Regions from separate parts of the Streptomyces sp. NPDC001594 genome, predicted to be linked through region 2. Evidence: riboswitches for the same ligand, from Rfam matches in the RefSeq annotation. Region 2 holds a riboswitch; the other holds the start of a gene.
What was found. A riboswitch is a leader RNA that binds a small molecule or an ion and turns the genes downstream of it on or off. The one in region 2 is predicted to bind S-adenosylmethionine.
Positions count from the first base shown of each region.

Region 1: linked by a shared signal. The riboswitch ahead of thrC (threonine synthase) and the one ahead of ACFY0O_RS07910 (aminotransferase class V-fold PLP-dependent enzyme) in region 2 are both predicted to bind S-adenosylmethionine.

Region 1 is NZ_JBIAVB010000027.1:14,967-22,469, reverse strand. It holds gene ACFY0O_RS35685 (hypothetical protein) at 1-289, shown strand, start outside; gene ACFY0O_RS35680 (Uma2 family endonuclease) at 349-927, shown strand; gene groL (chaperonin GroEL) at 1,006-2,625, opposite strand; gene ACFY0O_RS35670 (cold-shock protein) at 2,980-3,186, opposite strand; gene ACFY0O_RS35665 (ubiquitin-like small modifier protein 1) at 3,581-3,859, opposite strand; gene thrC (threonine synthase) at 3,896-5,221, opposite strand; SAM riboswitch class I at 5,215-5,353, opposite strand; gene ACFY0O_RS35655 (glucosyl-3-phosphoglycerate synthase) at 5,557-6,507, shown strand; gene ACFY0O_RS35650 (trehalose-6-phosphate synthase) at 6,623-7,503, shown strand, end outside.
Region 2 is NZ_JBIAVB010000003.1:348,154-355,656, forward strand. It holds gene ACFY0O_RS07900 (rhomboid family intramembrane serine protease) at 1-624, shown strand, start outside; gene ACFY0O_RS07905 (Lrp/AsnC ligand binding domain-containing protein) at 621-902, shown strand; gene ACFY0O_RS07910 (aminotransferase class V-fold PLP-dependent enzyme) at 973-2,373, opposite strand; SAM riboswitch class IV at 2,605-2,721, opposite strand; gene trpD (anthranilate phosphoribosyltransferase) at 2,800-3,864, opposite strand; gene ACFY0O_RS07920 (cytochrome bc complex cytochrome b subunit) at 4,031-5,656, opposite strand; gene ACFY0O_RS07925 (Rieske 2Fe-2S domain-containing protein) at 5,653-6,711, opposite strand; gene ACFY0O_RS07930 (c-type cytochrome) at 6,708-7,503, opposite strand, start outside.

The sequences.
Region 1 (7,503 bases), on a different contig from region 2:
CGCCCTCACCGCCGGGCTGCCGCCCGTGGTCCATCACCCGGCGGCCCTGCTCCGCAAGCGCCTGGAGGCCAAGCTCCCCGCCGCACCGCCCGCCCCGGCCCCGGCGACGCCCCCGGTCCGCGCCGAATGCACCGAATGCCGCGCGCCCGGCCCGCCCACCGCCTTCACCGAGGGCCGCTGCCGCGCCTGCCGCCCGCAAAGCCCCCGCCCACCCGTCTTCACCCCGACCCTCACCCCGGCCGAGGTCCGCGCCCACGCGGCCCGCGTCCGCGAAGGGAACCGCCGATGACCAGTCCCCCGCTCCGCCGCCGCCGAACCCGGGCACCATGGTGTCGAGGAGGCGACGCCATGACCCCCAGCACCGCCGCACACGCCCAGATGTCCCTGAAGGACTTCGAGACGCTGGCAAGCCGCGCACCCGAGACCGTCACGCTCGAATTCATCAACGGAAGGCTGGAGGTCAAGCCGGTGCCTGACGGCGACCACGACGAGATCATCATGTGGGTCGCGGACCAGTGCATGGCGCACCGCCCCGACCTGCGCTTGTACCGCGAGCGCGGGCTCCGCACCGAGCAGTACCGCAACGGCCGCGCCCGGCCCGATGGCGTGCTCGCCCCGCAGCGGCACTTCGCCGGCCACGGCGAGTGGTCCGATCCCGCAGGGGTCCTGATGGCCGTCGAGGTCACGTCGCACGACCACGACACCGAGGCCCGCGACAGGCAGGAGAAGCACGAGGGATACGCACAGGCGGGCATTCCCGTGTTCCTGTTGATCGACCGTGACAGCGACACCCTCACCGTCTACAGCGAGCCGGAAGGCGGACACTACCGCCAGCAGGATTCCTGCCCATACGGCGGAACCCTCGCACTCCCCGAGCCGGTCGGGTTCCCGCTCACCACCGAGGAGCTCAAGGACTACGCCCACTGAAACGCCCGAGGGCGGCACCCCCTCCGCAAGGAAGGGGTGCCGCCCTCGTTCGAGAACAGCCGATCAGCGCGGGGCCGATCAGAAGTCCATGTCACCGCCCGGCATGCCGCCCGGAGCGGCGGCGGCCTTCTCCGGCTTGTCGGCGATGACGGCCTCGGTGGTCAGGAACAGCGCGGCGATGGACGCGGCGTTCTGCAGCGCGGAGCGCGTGACCTTCGCCGGGTCGATGATGCCCTCGGCGATCATGTCGACGTACTCGCCCGTGGCGGCGTTCAGACCGTGGCCGACGGCCAGGTTGCGCACCTTCTCCACGACGACGCCGCCCTCGAGACCACCGTTGACGGCGATCTGCTTCAGCGGGGCCTCCAGCGCGAGCTTCACGGCGTTGGCGCCGGTCGCCTCGTCACCGGTGAGCTCCAGCTTCTCGAAGACCGAGGAGGCCTGCAGCAGGGCCACGCCACCGCCGGCGACGATGCCCTCCTCGACGGCCGCCTTCGCGTTGCGAACGGCGTCCTCGATGCGGTGCTTGCGCTCCTTGAGCTCGACCTCGGTCGCGGCGCCGGCCTTGATGACGGCCACGCCGCCGGCCAGCTTCGCGAGGCGCTCCTGGAGCTTCTCGCGGTCGTAGTCCGAGTCGGAGTTCTCGATCTCGGCGCGGATCTGGTTGACGCGGCCCTGGACCTGGTCGCTGTCACCGGCACCGTCGACGATGGTGGTCTCGTCCTTGGTGATGACGACCTTGCGGGCGCGGCCGAGCAGGTCGAGACCGGCGTTCTCCAGCTTGAGGCCGACCTCCTCGGAGATGACCGTGCCGCCCGTGAGGATGGCGATGTCGCCGAGCATGGCCTTGCGGCGGTCGCCGAAGCCCGGGGCCTTGACGGCGACGGACTTGAAGGTGCCGCGGATCTTGTTGACGACCAGGGTCGACAGGGCCTCGCCCTCGACGTCCTCGGCGATGATCAGCAGCGGCTTGCCGGACTGCATGACCTTCTCCAGGAGCGGCAGCAGGTCCTTGACCGAGCCGATCTTGGAGTTGACGATCAGGATGTACGGGTCGTCGAGGGACGCCTCCATACGCTCCATGTCGGTGGCGAAGTACGCCGAGATGTAGCCCTTGTCGAAGCGCATGCCCTCGGTGAGCTCCAGCTCCAGACCGAAGGTCTGGGACTCCTCGACGGTGATGACGCCTTCCTTGCCGACCTTGTCCATGGCCTCGGCGATGAGCTCGCCGATCTGGGTGTCGGCGGCGGAGATGGAGGCCGTGGAAGCGATCTGCTCCTTGGTCTCGACATCCTTGGCCTGGGCGAGCAGGGCGGCGGAGACGGCCTCGACGGCCTTCTCGATACCACGCTTGAGGGCCATCGGGTTGGCACCGGCGGCCACGTTGCGCAGACCCTCGCGGACGAGCGCCTGGGCAAGGACGGTGGCGGTGGTCGTACCGTCGCCGGCGACGTCGTCCGTCTTCTTGGCGACTTCCTTGACCAGCTCGGCGCCGATCTTCTCGTACGGGTCCTCGAGCTCGATCTCCTTGGCGATGGAGACGCCGTCGTTGGTGATCGTGGGCGCACCCCACTTCTTCTCAAGGACGACGTTGCGACCCTTGGGGCCAAGGGTGACCTTGACGGCGTCGGCGAGCTGGTTCATGCCACGCTCGAGACCGCGCCGGGCCTCCTCGTTGAACGAAATGATCTTGGCCATCTGAAGTGGTCCTCCAGGACTGGGGTTCCCCCCACGCCGCCAAGCGTCAGGGGAGGGTGGATTGCTCCGGACCGCGCCCGCGCCCGCGACGGACGGCCTGCCGACCCGGCGGTTCCTTCCCGCCGGACCCTGCGGGCCTCACCGGCCCGGTCCTCGTCTTGTAGCACTCTCACCCGGAGAGTGCTAACGCCAATGATTAGCACTCGGCCCCCACGAGTGCAAGCGGCTTCGAGACATGCCGGGCCGGCGTGCGCGCCGTACCGGTCCGGGACATACGTGAGGGGCCCGCATCCCGGCCGGGATGGGGGCCCCTCACGTGTTGGTGCGTGCGTCGGTGGCCGATCGCGCTTCGACTCAGCCGGCCGCGAGCTTGACCATGTCAGCCTGCGGACCCTTCTGGCCCTGCGAGATCTCGAACTCGACCCGCTGACCCTCTTCAAGGGTGCGGTACCCGTCCATCTGGATGGCGCTGTAGTGGACGAACACATCCGCGCCACCGTCGACCGCGATGAAGCCGTAGCCCTTCTCCGCGTTGAACCACTTGACGGTGCCCTGAGCCATGCCTAACTCCCCTATTACTGGCCCTTGCGCAGGTCCGCACTTCGCGGACCCGGGTCAGAACTTGCGCCGGAACGCCTCGACCGGGGCTGAATGTATCCGCACCGCTGCTGTCTGCAACAGGTCATTCCGACGAGAAATCTGGACACGCGCAAACGTGGAAATGGGCTGAAAAGTTGGCGTATTCCTGGGCAAGTCGGGCCAGACGAACCGCACCAATGCCCCAAAAGGCGCACGCATGTTGACTCAATGTCAACCCTCATACAGCCCGTTCATATGCGGCGGGCAAGAACAGCGGAGGGGACTTCCCCAACTCTACCGCGCCCAATCAAGCAGAATTGCCCCCTCCGCTTCTAGCGGAGGGGGCAATTCTGATTACTTCCGGGCGCGCGACGGCTCAGCAGCCGCCGGCGACGGCGGGGATGATCGAGACGCCCGCGCCGTCCGGCGTCGCCGTCTGCAGGCCGCCCTCGAAGCGCACGTCGTCGTCGTTGACGTAGACGTTCACGAAGCGGCGCAGCTTGCCCTGGTCGTCCAGGACGCGCGCGGCGATGCCCGGGTGGTTCGCCTCCAGGGAGTCGATCACCTCGGCCAGGGTCGCGCCCTCGGCCGGGACCTCGGCGGCGCCGCCGGTGTAGGTGCGCAGGATGGTGGGGATGCGGACGTTGACGCTCATGGCGCTACCGCCTTTCCGTGTAGTGCGAGGGAAGGGTCAGGCCAGGCCGGCGGCGCGGAACGCGTCCAGGCTCGGGCGGATGGTGGCGGTCTGGCCGGTGCCGGCCACCGCCTCCAGGGTCTTGAGGCCGTCACCGGTGTTCAGGACCACGGTGGTCAGCGAGGGGTCCAGGACCCCGTTCTCGATGAGCTTCTTCGTCACGCCGACGGTCACGCCGCCCGCGGTCTCGGCGAAGATGCCCTCGGTCTGCGCCAGGATCCGGATCGCCTCGACGACCTGCTCGTCGTCGACGTCCTCGACGAAGCCGCCGGTGCGGCGGGCGATGTCGAGCACGTACGGGCCGTCCGCCGGGTTGCCGATGGCCAGGGACTTGGCGATCGTGTTCGGCTTCTGCGGGCGCACCACGTCGTGGCCGGCCTTGAAGGCCGTGGACACCGGGGAGCAGCCCTCGGCCTGGGCGCCGAAGATCCTGTACGGCTTGTCCTCGACCAGGCCGAGCTTGATCAGCTCCTGCAGACCCTTGTCGATCTTCGTGAGCTGCGAACCGGACGCGATCGGGATGACGAGCTGGTCGGGCAGCTGCCAGCCGAGCTGCTCGCAGATCTCGTAGGCGAGCGTCTTGGAGCCCTCGCCGTAGTACGGGCGCAGGTTGACGTTGACGAAGCCCCAGCCCTCGCCCAGCGGGTCGCCGATGAGCTCGGAGCAGAAGCGGTTCACGTCGTCGTAGTTGCCCTCGATGCCGACCAGGTCGCCACCGTAGACACCGGCCATGACGACCTTGCCCTGCTCCAGGTCGTGCGGGATGAAGACGCAGGACCGGAAGCCGGCGCGGGCGGCCGCGGCGCCGACGGCGCCGGCCAGGTTGCCGGTGGAGGAGCAGGAGAGGGTGGTGTAGCCGAACGCGCGGGCGGCCTCGACGGCGATGGCCACGACGCGGTCCTTGAAGGAGTGCGTCGGGTTGCCGGAGTCGTCCTTGACGTAGAGCTTGCCGGTGACGCCCAGCTCCTTGGCCAGGTTCTGCGCGTCCACGAGCTTGGTGAAGCCCGGGTTCAGGCTCGGCTTGGAGGCCACGTCGGCGGGGACGGGCAGCAGCGGCGCGTACCGCCAGATGTTGTTCGGGCCGGCCTCGATCGCCGCGCGCAGGGCCTCCGGGTCACCGGCGGGCAGCTCGTACGCCACCTCCAGCGGACCGAAACACTCGACGCAGGCGAAGATGGGGCCGAGCTCGAAACGGGTGCCGCACTCACGACAGGAAAGGCCGGTGGCGGGGCCGAGGTCGACGGACCCGGCGGTCTCGGATCCCGGAGCGGCAGAGGTGGCGACAGACTGTGCAGCCATGATGGCGAGGCCCTTTCTCCTCATCTTCCCCATGGCGCACTTCGCCATGAGACGGAATTGGCACCTTCCCTAGCCGGGGCCCCGCGCGAGCGAGAACCGACTGGAGGGTTGCCGGGGCTTCAACGGGCCGTGTCCCTCTGCCCCTCTGGATGAGCGGTATGGCACCGGCACACGCGCTCGAAGGCGCGCCGGTGCGTTTGTCGCGAGGCCCCCGGCATGCGGTGGACCTTCGCGTTGTTCAAGACTGTAACCGAAGGGGCGGTGGGTTGAGACAGCCGTCCGAACCGCGAGATGGATCACGATTCGGCCGAAAACCGCCGGGTCTGATGCCGCCGCCGAGTAGCCAGGGAGTGCTGAGAGTGCTGGATGAGGTGGAGCGCTGGCTGGCCGACCGCTCCTGGTCCGCCGCCGACCGACCGCTCGACCAGCTCCTCGAGCGCAAACGGGCGGCCGGGACCACCGTGAGCGTGGTGCTGCCGGCCCTCGACGAGGAAGCCACGGTCGGGGAGATCGTGCGGGTGATCCGGCGCGACCTGATCGAGGGCCTGCCGGTGCCGCTGGTCGACGAGCTGGTCGTCGTGGACTCCGGGTCCACCGACCGGACCGCCGAGGTCGCGGCCAAGGCCGGCGCCCGGGTGGTGCACCGCGACGAGATCCTGCCCCGGCTGCCCGCCGTGCGCGGCAAGGGCGAGGTGCTGTGGCGCTCGCTGCTGGCCACCACCGGCGAGATCGTCTGCTTCGTCGACGCCGACCTGCGCGACTTCTCGTCCGCGTTCGTCTCCGGCATCGTCGGCCCGCTGCTCACCGACCCGCAGGTGCAGTTCGTCAAGGCCATGTACGACCGCCCGCTGGGGGACGCGCCCGGCCAGGGCGGCCGCGTCACCGAGCTGGTGGCCCGCCCGCTGCTCAACCTCCACTGGCCGCAGCTGGCCGGCTTCGTCCAGCCCCTGGGCGGCGAGTACGCCGTACGCCGCTCCCTGCTGGAACGTCTCCCCTTCCCCGTCGGGTACGGGGTCGAGCTCGGCCTGCTCGTCGACGCCCTGCACACCGTCGGACTCGACGCGATGGCCCAGGTCGACGTCGGGGTCCGGCTGCACAAGCACCAGAGCGGGCAGGCACTGGGCCGGATGGCCGCCGCGATCTACCGCACCGCGCAGCTGCGGCTCTCGCGCGGCCATCTCGTACGGCCGGAGCTCATCCAGTTCGAGAGGGGGCCGGACGGGTTCGTTCCGCGCAGCCACTCCGTGGACACGGAGGAGCGGCCGCCGATGCTGGAGATAGGGGAGTACGCGGTCCGGCGCGTGGCGTGAGCGTCCGCGGACGGGCTGCGGCTGGGCTGAGGGCGGGCTGCGGCTTGACCAGCACGTGACGAATCGGGCATTTCCCGGACGTTTGAGCGAGGAGGCGCCGGGCTAGGTTCGCGACATGGCTTCTCAGGTACTCGTCGCCGCCAACCGCGGCCCGCTCTCGTACGCCCTCGCCGCCGACGGCAGCCTCAGCGCCCGGCGCGGCGGGGGCGGTCTCGTCTCCGGCCTGTCCGCGGCGCTCGCGGCGCAGCCGGAGGCCCTGTGGATCTGCGCGGCCCTCTCCGACGCCGACCGCGAAGCGGTCCGGCGGGGGATCTCCGAGCCGGGCGTGCGGATGCTGGACATCGACCCGGCGGTGTACGACGACGCGTACAACGGCATCGCGAACTCGGTGCTCTGGTTCACCCACCACCACCTCTACGACGTCCCCCGCGAGCCCGTCTTCGACGCGGAGTTCCGGCGGCGCTGGGACTCGTACACCGCCTACAACCAGGCCTTCGCCGAAGCCCTGGCCGAGGAGGCCGCGCCGGGCGCCCGCGTCCTCGTCCAGGACTACCACCTGGCCCTGGTCCCGGGGGCCCTGCGGGAGCTGCGCCCCGACCTGCGGATCGCGCACTTCACGCACACCCCGTGGGCCTCCCCCGACGTGCTGCACATGCTCCCGGACGACATCCGCAGCCGGCTGGTGTGGGGCATGCTCGGCGCCGACCAGCTGGGCTTCCACACGGCGGCGTGGGCCGCCGCCTTCATCAGCTGCGCCACGGTGGACGACGTGCACGGGGTCGCGGACGGCTTCGTCCCCCGCGAGGAGCACCAGGGCGGGGTGCACCACCGCAGGCTGACGGAAGACGGCCGGTACGGGGAGACGCGCTTCACCGGGGTCGGCCAGTATCCCCTGGGTGTGGACGGAGACGACCTGCGCGCCCTGGCCCACCGGCCGGAGGTCGACGAGAAGCTGGCCGCGCTGCGGGCGGAGGTGGGGGATCGGAAGACGATCGT
Region 2 (7,503 bases):
GCTTCCGGCCTGAACCCGTCGTTCGGGACGGGCGAGAGGCTGATGGAGACGGGGACGGCCTACTTCCGGCACTGGGGCGTGGTCCCGGACGAGCTCTTCTCCGGGGGCGTCCGCCCCCTGCTGACCCCGCTGACGGCGCTGTTCGTCCACGGCAGCTGGCTGCACCTGCTCGGGAACATGCTGTTCCTCTACGTCTTCGGCGCCATGACGGAGCAGCGGATGGGCCGGCCGGCGTTCCTCGTCTTCTACCTCTGCACCGGCTACGTGGCCCTGGCCGTCTACGCGGCCGCCAACGCCTCCTCCGACCAGACCCTGGTCGGGGCGTCCGGCGCGATCTCTGCGGCGCTGGGCGCGTTCCTGTGCCTGTTCCCGCGGGCGCGGGTGACGAGCCTGTTCCCGTTCCTGCTGTTCCTGCCGCTGCGCTTCCCGGCGTGGATCGTGCTGATGTTCTGGTTCGGGCTGCAGTGGCTGGCCGCGCACCGGGCCGGGAGCGGGCCGGGGGTGGCGTACCTGGCCCATGTCGTGGGCTTCTCGGTGGGGTTCTGCTACGCGTGGGCGCGATATCGCCGTACGACTAGAGTGAGGCGAACAGTCACTGCCGGCGAGGGAGACAGCCCACCGTGATCACCGCGATCGTGCTCATCAAGACCAGCGTGGACCGGATCCCCGAGATCGCGGAGTCCATCGCGCAGCTGGACAGTGTCAGCGAGGTCTACTCCGTCACGGGTACGTACGACCTGATCGCGCTGGTCCGCGTGGCCCGGCACGAGAACCTGGCGGACGTCATCCCGGGCCGGATCAGCAAGATCCCGGGCGTCGAGGCCACGGACACGCACGTCGCGTTCCGCACGTACTCCCAGCACGACCTGGAAGCGGCCTTCGCCATCGGGCTGGACGCGTAGCCCTCTCCCCGGGCCGCGCCTCAGTCGCCGGCGGGCTGGAAGACCCGGCCCCGCCGGCGACCACAACCCGCTACACGGCCGGGACGCAGCGGCCGTCCTCCGTGCGGTACTGCCACTTCGCGCCGGACGTGACGAGTTCCCGCACCGCGCGGACGAAGCGCTCCACGTGCTCGTCCGGGGTGCCGGCACCGAAGCTGACGCGGATCGCGTTCAGGGACCTCTCGCCCGGCGCCGCCTCGGGCGCCCCGCACTCGCCCTGGGCCTGCGGCTCGCTGCCGAGCAGGGTGCGGACCAGCGGGTGGGCGCAGAACAGGCCGTCGCGCACCCCGATCCCGTACTCCGCGGACAGCGCCGCCGCGAAGTGCGAGCTGTTCCAGCCGTCGACCACGAACGAGATGACGCCGACGCGCGGGGCGTCGTCCCCGAAGAGGGAGAGGATCCGGACGGCCGGGACCTCCGCCAGGCCCTCGCGGACCTTCGCGACGAGGTGCCGCTCGCGGGCGACGAGGCCCTCGAAGCCCGCCTCCTGAAGCGCCCGGCAGGCGGAGGCGATGGAGTAGACGCCGATGACGTTCGGGGAGCCGGCCTCGTGGCGGGCGGCGGTGGTGTGCCACTCGACGTCCACGCCGCCGTCCTCGCGGCGGGCCACCTTGCGGGAGGCGCCGCCCCCGGCGAGGTACGGCTCGGCCTCCTGGAGCCAGTCCGCGCGCCCGGCCAGCACGCCCGAGCCGAAGGGCGCGTACAGCTTGTGCCCCGAGAAGGCGACCCAGTCCACGTCCAGCTCCCGCACCGAGACGGGGTGGTGGGGCGCCAGCTGGGCGGCGTCCAGCACGATCCGGGCGCCGTGGGCGTGCGCGGCGGCGGCCAGCTCCTTGACCGGCCACAGCTCACCGGTGACGTTGGACGCGCCGGTCACGCACACCAGGGCGGGGCCGTAGGGGTCGCGGTCGGCGAGCGCCCGCTCCAGGGTGGCGACGGCCTGGGCCGGGGTGCGCGGGGCGTTGAGGTACGTGACCTGCGCGTCGCGCCAGGGCAGCAGCGAGGCGTGGTGCTCGGTCTCGAAGACGAAGACCTGGCAGTCGGCCGGGAGCACGGCGGCGAGCAGGTTGAGGGAGTCGGTGGTGGACCGGGTGAAGACGACCTGGTCGCCCGCGCGGCAGTCGAGGAACTCGGCGACGGTGGCCCGGCTCTGCTCGAAGAGGTCGGTGGACAGCTGCGAGAGGTAGCCGGCGCCGCGGTGGACGCTGCCGTAGTACGGGGCGTACGCGGCCACGTCGTCCCAGACCCGCTGGAGCGCCGGGGCGCTGGCCGCGTAGTCCAGGGCCGCGTAGGTGACCTCGCCGCCGGTGACGAGCGGGACGGTGACGTCCCGGCCGAGGACGGCCAGCGGCTCGGCACAGCAAGGGCCCTCGGCAGTGGCAGCGGCGGGGGCGCAGGCGTCGGTGGTGGCGGCGTTCAGGGATGCGGACATGGCGGTATCTCCCGGCAGGCAGGGCTGAATGGCTTCGGTGACCCCGTACGCGGGTACGGCGGCGCGCGTCGTCGGCGTCGGCCGTCAGGGGTACGGGAAGTGCCTCGGAAGGGATGCGGGTCCGCGGAAGGGACCCTGTTCCGAGGGATGAAGGAGGGGCGGAGTCGCCCTATCGCATTCGCTTGCTCACGGAAAACGCTCCTCGAGAGACCAGGACCCCTGGTGTCGAGGGATCCGCGCTTGCCGTAGACCTCGCTGCCTACGACCTGGTCATCACCCGGGGCACCCCGCCACGGAAGGAGGGTTGCCGGACAGCAAGCCGGGGCCTAAACGCTGTCACTCGTGACCTTGGAGAGCATCCTGCCACACGGTCCGCCACACGCAAGACCCCGGTCCACATGGTGGACCGGGGCCGAGTGGGAAGGCTCAGGCGTTGCTGGCCGTCACCCAGCGTTCCAGCGCGGCCCGGGCGGCGCCCGAGTCGATGGAATGCGCCGCACGGGTCATGCCCGCGGACAGCTCCTCCTCCAGCGAGCCCGTGCCGGGGTCCAGGGCGACCAGGGCGGAGGCCGCGTTCAACAGGACGGCGTCGCGCACCGGGCCGGTCTCCCCGGCCAGCAGCCGGCGGGCCACGTCGGCGTTGTAGGAGGGGTCGCCGCCGCGCAGGGCGGAGATGTCGACGGTCGTGATGCCCACGTCGCGCGGGTCGAAGGCGTGCTCGGTGATCCCGCCGTCGCGGACCCACCACACGCGGGAGGTGCCGGTGGTGGTCAGCTCGTCCAGGCCGTCGTCGCCGCGGAAGACGAGGGCGGAGGTGTTCCGCTCGGCGAGCACCCCGGCCATGATCGGGGCCAGCCGGCCGTCCGCGACGCCGACCGCCTGGGCGGTGACCCGGGCGGGGTTGGTGAGCGGGCCGAGGCCGTTGAAGGCGGTGCGGATCCCGAGGTCGCGGCGGGCCGAGGCCGCGTACCGCAGGGCGGGGTGGAAGACGACCGCGGCGCAGAAGGTGATGCCGGCCTCCTCGGCGACCTCCGCCACCCGCTTCGGGGTCAGGCCCAGGTTGACGCCGAGCTTCTCCAGGACGTCGGAGGAGCCACTGGCGGAGGAGGCGGCCCGGTTGCCGTGCTTGACCACCTTCGCGCCCGCTCCGGCGGCGACGATGGCCGACATGGTGGAGATGTTGACGGTCTTGGCGCCGTCGCCGCCGGTGCCGACGATGTCCACGGTCCGCCCGGGCACCTCGATCAGGTTGGCGTGGGCGTACATCGTGCGGACCAGGCCCGTGTACTCCTGGACGGTCTCGCCCTTGGCCCGCAGGGCCACAGCGAAGCCGGCGATCTGCGCGTCGGTGGCCTCCCCGCGCATGATCCGCTCCATGGCCCAGGCGGTGTCGTCGGAGGTGAGGTCGCGGCCGCTGAGCAGGGCCTCCAGGATGCCCGGCCAGGTGGGGGCCGCCACGCTGTCGCCGCCTGCCGGGGTCGCAACGTTCATGGTCAGCTCCTGCTGCTCGTCGGGTTCTCCCGTCCAAAGGGAAGGATCTCAGCCTATCCAGCCCCGGAGACGGCAATGAGCCCCCGTCCAGACCCTGGACGGGGGCTCTTGCCGTGGCGACACCAGGATCGACCTGGATCGATCCCTCAAGCGGTCCTACCGGAGATCAGTGGTGGCCGTGGCCCGACTGGATCTCCTTGTACTCCTCCGTGGTGGGCTTGGAGATCTGGTTGCCCTCCGCGTAGAAGCCCTTGCTCAGCTTCGCGCGCAGCTTCTCGCCGCGCGTCACCTTGCGCTCGACACCGTTCTCGTCGACCGTCGGGCCGAGTTCGAGCGGCTTGTACTGCTCGTGCGCCGTGAGGGTGTGCAGCTTGCCCTGCGGCAGCGGCTCGTGGACCTCGACGAACTCACCGTGCGGCAGACGCTTGATGATGCCGGTCTCGCGACCGTGCAGCACCTTGTCGTGGTCCCGGCGCTGGAGGCCGAGGCAGATCCGCTTGGTGGCGATGAAGGCCAGGACCGGGACGACGAAGAAGCCGATCCGGACGAACCAGGTGATCGAGTTGATCGACAGGTGGAAGTACTGGGCGAACATGTCGTTGCCGCCGCCGATGAGGAGCACGATGTACTCCGAGATCCAGGCGACACCGAAGGCCGTACGGGTCGGGACGTTGCGCGGGCGGTCCAGGATGTGGTGCTCGCGCTTGTCGCCGGTGACCCAGGACTCGATGAACGGCCAGACGGCGATCGCGCCGAGGACCAGCGGGAAGAGCAGCAGCGGGATGAACACGCCCAGGACGAGCGTGTGGCCCCACAGGTTGATCTCCCAGCCGGGCATGGCACGGATCAGGCCTTCCGGCATACCCATGTACCAGTCGGGCTGCGCACCGGTGGACACGTGGTCCGGGCGGTACGGGCCGAGCGCCCAGATCGGGTTGATCGAGGCGAGGGCCGCGATGGCCGCGATGACACCGAAGACCAGGAAGAAGAAGCCTCCGGCCTTGGCCATGTAGACCGGCAGCAGCGGCATGCCGACGACGTTGTTGTTCGTCCGGCCGGGGCCCGCGAACTGGGTGTGCTTGTGGTAGAAGACCAGGATCAGGTGCGCCACCAGCAGGCCCAGCATGATGCCGGGCAGCAGCAGGATGTGGATCGAGTAGAACCGGGCGACGAAGTCGCCGCCGGGGAACTCGCCGCCGAAGAGGAAGAACGACAGGTACGTGCCGACGATCGGCACGGACAGGATCGCGCCCTCCATGAAGCGGACACCGGTGCCCGAGAGCAGGTCGTCCGGCAGGGAGTAACCGGTGAAGCCGGTGAACATGCCGAGGACCAGCAGCAGGAAGCCGAAGATCCAGTTGATCTCACGCGGCTTGCGGAACGCGCCGGTGAAGAAGACGCGCATCATGTGCACGACCATCGCGGCGACGAAGATCAGCGCCGACCAGTGGTGGATCTGCCGGATGAGCAGACCGCCGCGGACGTCGAAGCTGATGTCCAGGGTCGAGGCGAAGGCCTCGGACATCTGGACGCCCTGCATCGGCACGTACGAGCCGTGGTACACGACCTCGTTCATGCTCGGGTGGAAGAACAGCGTCAGGTACACACCCGTGAGGATGATGATGATGAAGCTGTAGAGGCAGATCTCACCCAGCATGAAGGACCAGTGGTCCGGGAAGATCTTGCGCATGTTCGCCTTGGCGAGGCTGTAGATCCCCAGGCGGCCGTCCGCCCAGTCGGCTACGCGCTCACCGCGCGGCGCTTTGCGCTCGGTGGTGGTGGCAGTGCTCATCCGCGCTCCCAGAATGCAGGACCGACGGGCTCTTCGAAGTCGCCGAGCGCTTCGAGGAAGCCTTCGTCATTCACGCCGATCCGCAGCTGCGGAAGCGCGTGACCGGCCGGGCCGAAGATGACACGGGCGCCGTCGGAGAGGTCGAAGGTGGACTGGTGGCACGGGCAGAGCACGTGGTGCGTCTGCTGCTCGTACAGGCTGATCGGGCAGCCGACGTGGGTGCAGATCTTCGAGTAGGCCACGATGCCCTCGTGGGACCACTCGAGTTCCTGCTTGTCCTTGATGTCCTCCGGCTTGATCCGGACGAGCATCAGGGCGGCCTTGGCGATCTGGTTCTGGAAGTCGTGCTGGTCCTCTTCCAGGCCCTCGGGCATGGCGAAGGTCAGCGAACCCACCAGGACGTCCTCGGGGCGCAGCGGCTCCATGGTGTTCTGGTTGATGATCAGCTTGCCCTTGGCCCACAGGGTCTTGCGCAGCTTGTCCTCGGGCAGCGTGCCCAGGTCGCGGAGCAGGACCACGCCGGCGAGCGGCACCAGGGACAGCGCACCGATCAGGGTGTTGCGGATGAGCGGGCGGCGGGCGATGCCGGACTCGTTCGCACCGTCGGCGAAGTCCTGCATGACCTTGGCCTTGACGTCCGCCGGCGCCGCGATCTCGTGGCGCTCGTCGGCGACCTCGACATCGGACATCAGGGTGCGGGCCCAGTGGACCGCGCCCGCGCCGATGCAGAAGAGGGCCACGCCCAGGGTCAGACCCAGGGCGAAGTTCAGCGCGCTGACCTTGCCGATCGGGAAGACGTAGATGATCTTCTCGACCGGGATGGACACGTAGGCGGCGATGAAGCCGACGGTGGCCAGCATCGACAGCGTGAACAGCATCGCGACCGTGCGCTCGGACCGCTTGGCGGCCCGCTCGTCGATGTCCTGGATGCGCGGCTTGTGGACCGGCAGGCCCGGGTCGGCGAACGGGTCGTCCGCGACCGCTACGGCACCGTGGTGCGCGTCGCCCTGCTCGCTCGGCAGGTGCTTGTCTTCGGGAATGTCTTGGCTACTCATGACTTCTTGGCCTTAGCGGTGTGGGCCGCGACCCAGACGGCGACAGCGATCAGCGCACCCAGACCGAAGATCCAGCCGAACAGACCCTCGGAGACGGGGCCGAGGCCGCCGAGCTTCAGGCCGCCAGGGCTGACCGACTTCTCGCCGTTCACGGTCTGGAGGTACGCGATGATGTCCTTCTTCTGCTTCTCCGGCATGGTGCTGTCCGGGAAGGAGGGCATGTTCTGCGGGCCGGTGAGCATGGCCTCGTAGATGTGCTTCGGCTCGACGCCCTCGAGGTTCGGGGCGTACTTGCCGTTCGTCAGCGCGCCGCCCTCACCGGTGAAGTTGTGGCACTGCGCGCAGTTGTTGCGGAACAGCTCGCCACCGGCGGCGATGTCGGCGCCGGCCGGGTCGTACTGCTTCCCGGTGGGCGTGATCGGGCCGGCTCCGAGCGAGGCGATGTACGCCGCGAGCTGGTCGATCTGGGCCTGGGAGTAGATGTTCCGCTTCTTCGGCACCTGGGCGCCGGGCTGCTGGGCGGGCATGCGGCCCGTGCTCACCTGGAAGTCGACGGCCGCGGAGCCGACGCCGACCAGGCTCGGGCCGTCAGAGGAACCCTGACCGCCGGTTCCGTGGCAGCTTGCGCAGCCCACGGCGTAGAGCTTCTTGCCCTCCTCGATGGCGAGGGACTGGGCGGTTTCATCGGCCTGCGCCTTGCCCGCGGGCGCGAAGGCGGCGTACAGCCCCCCCGTGACCGCCAGCGCGAAGAGTAGAACGACGACCGCCGCCAGCGGATGGCGTCGTCGTGCG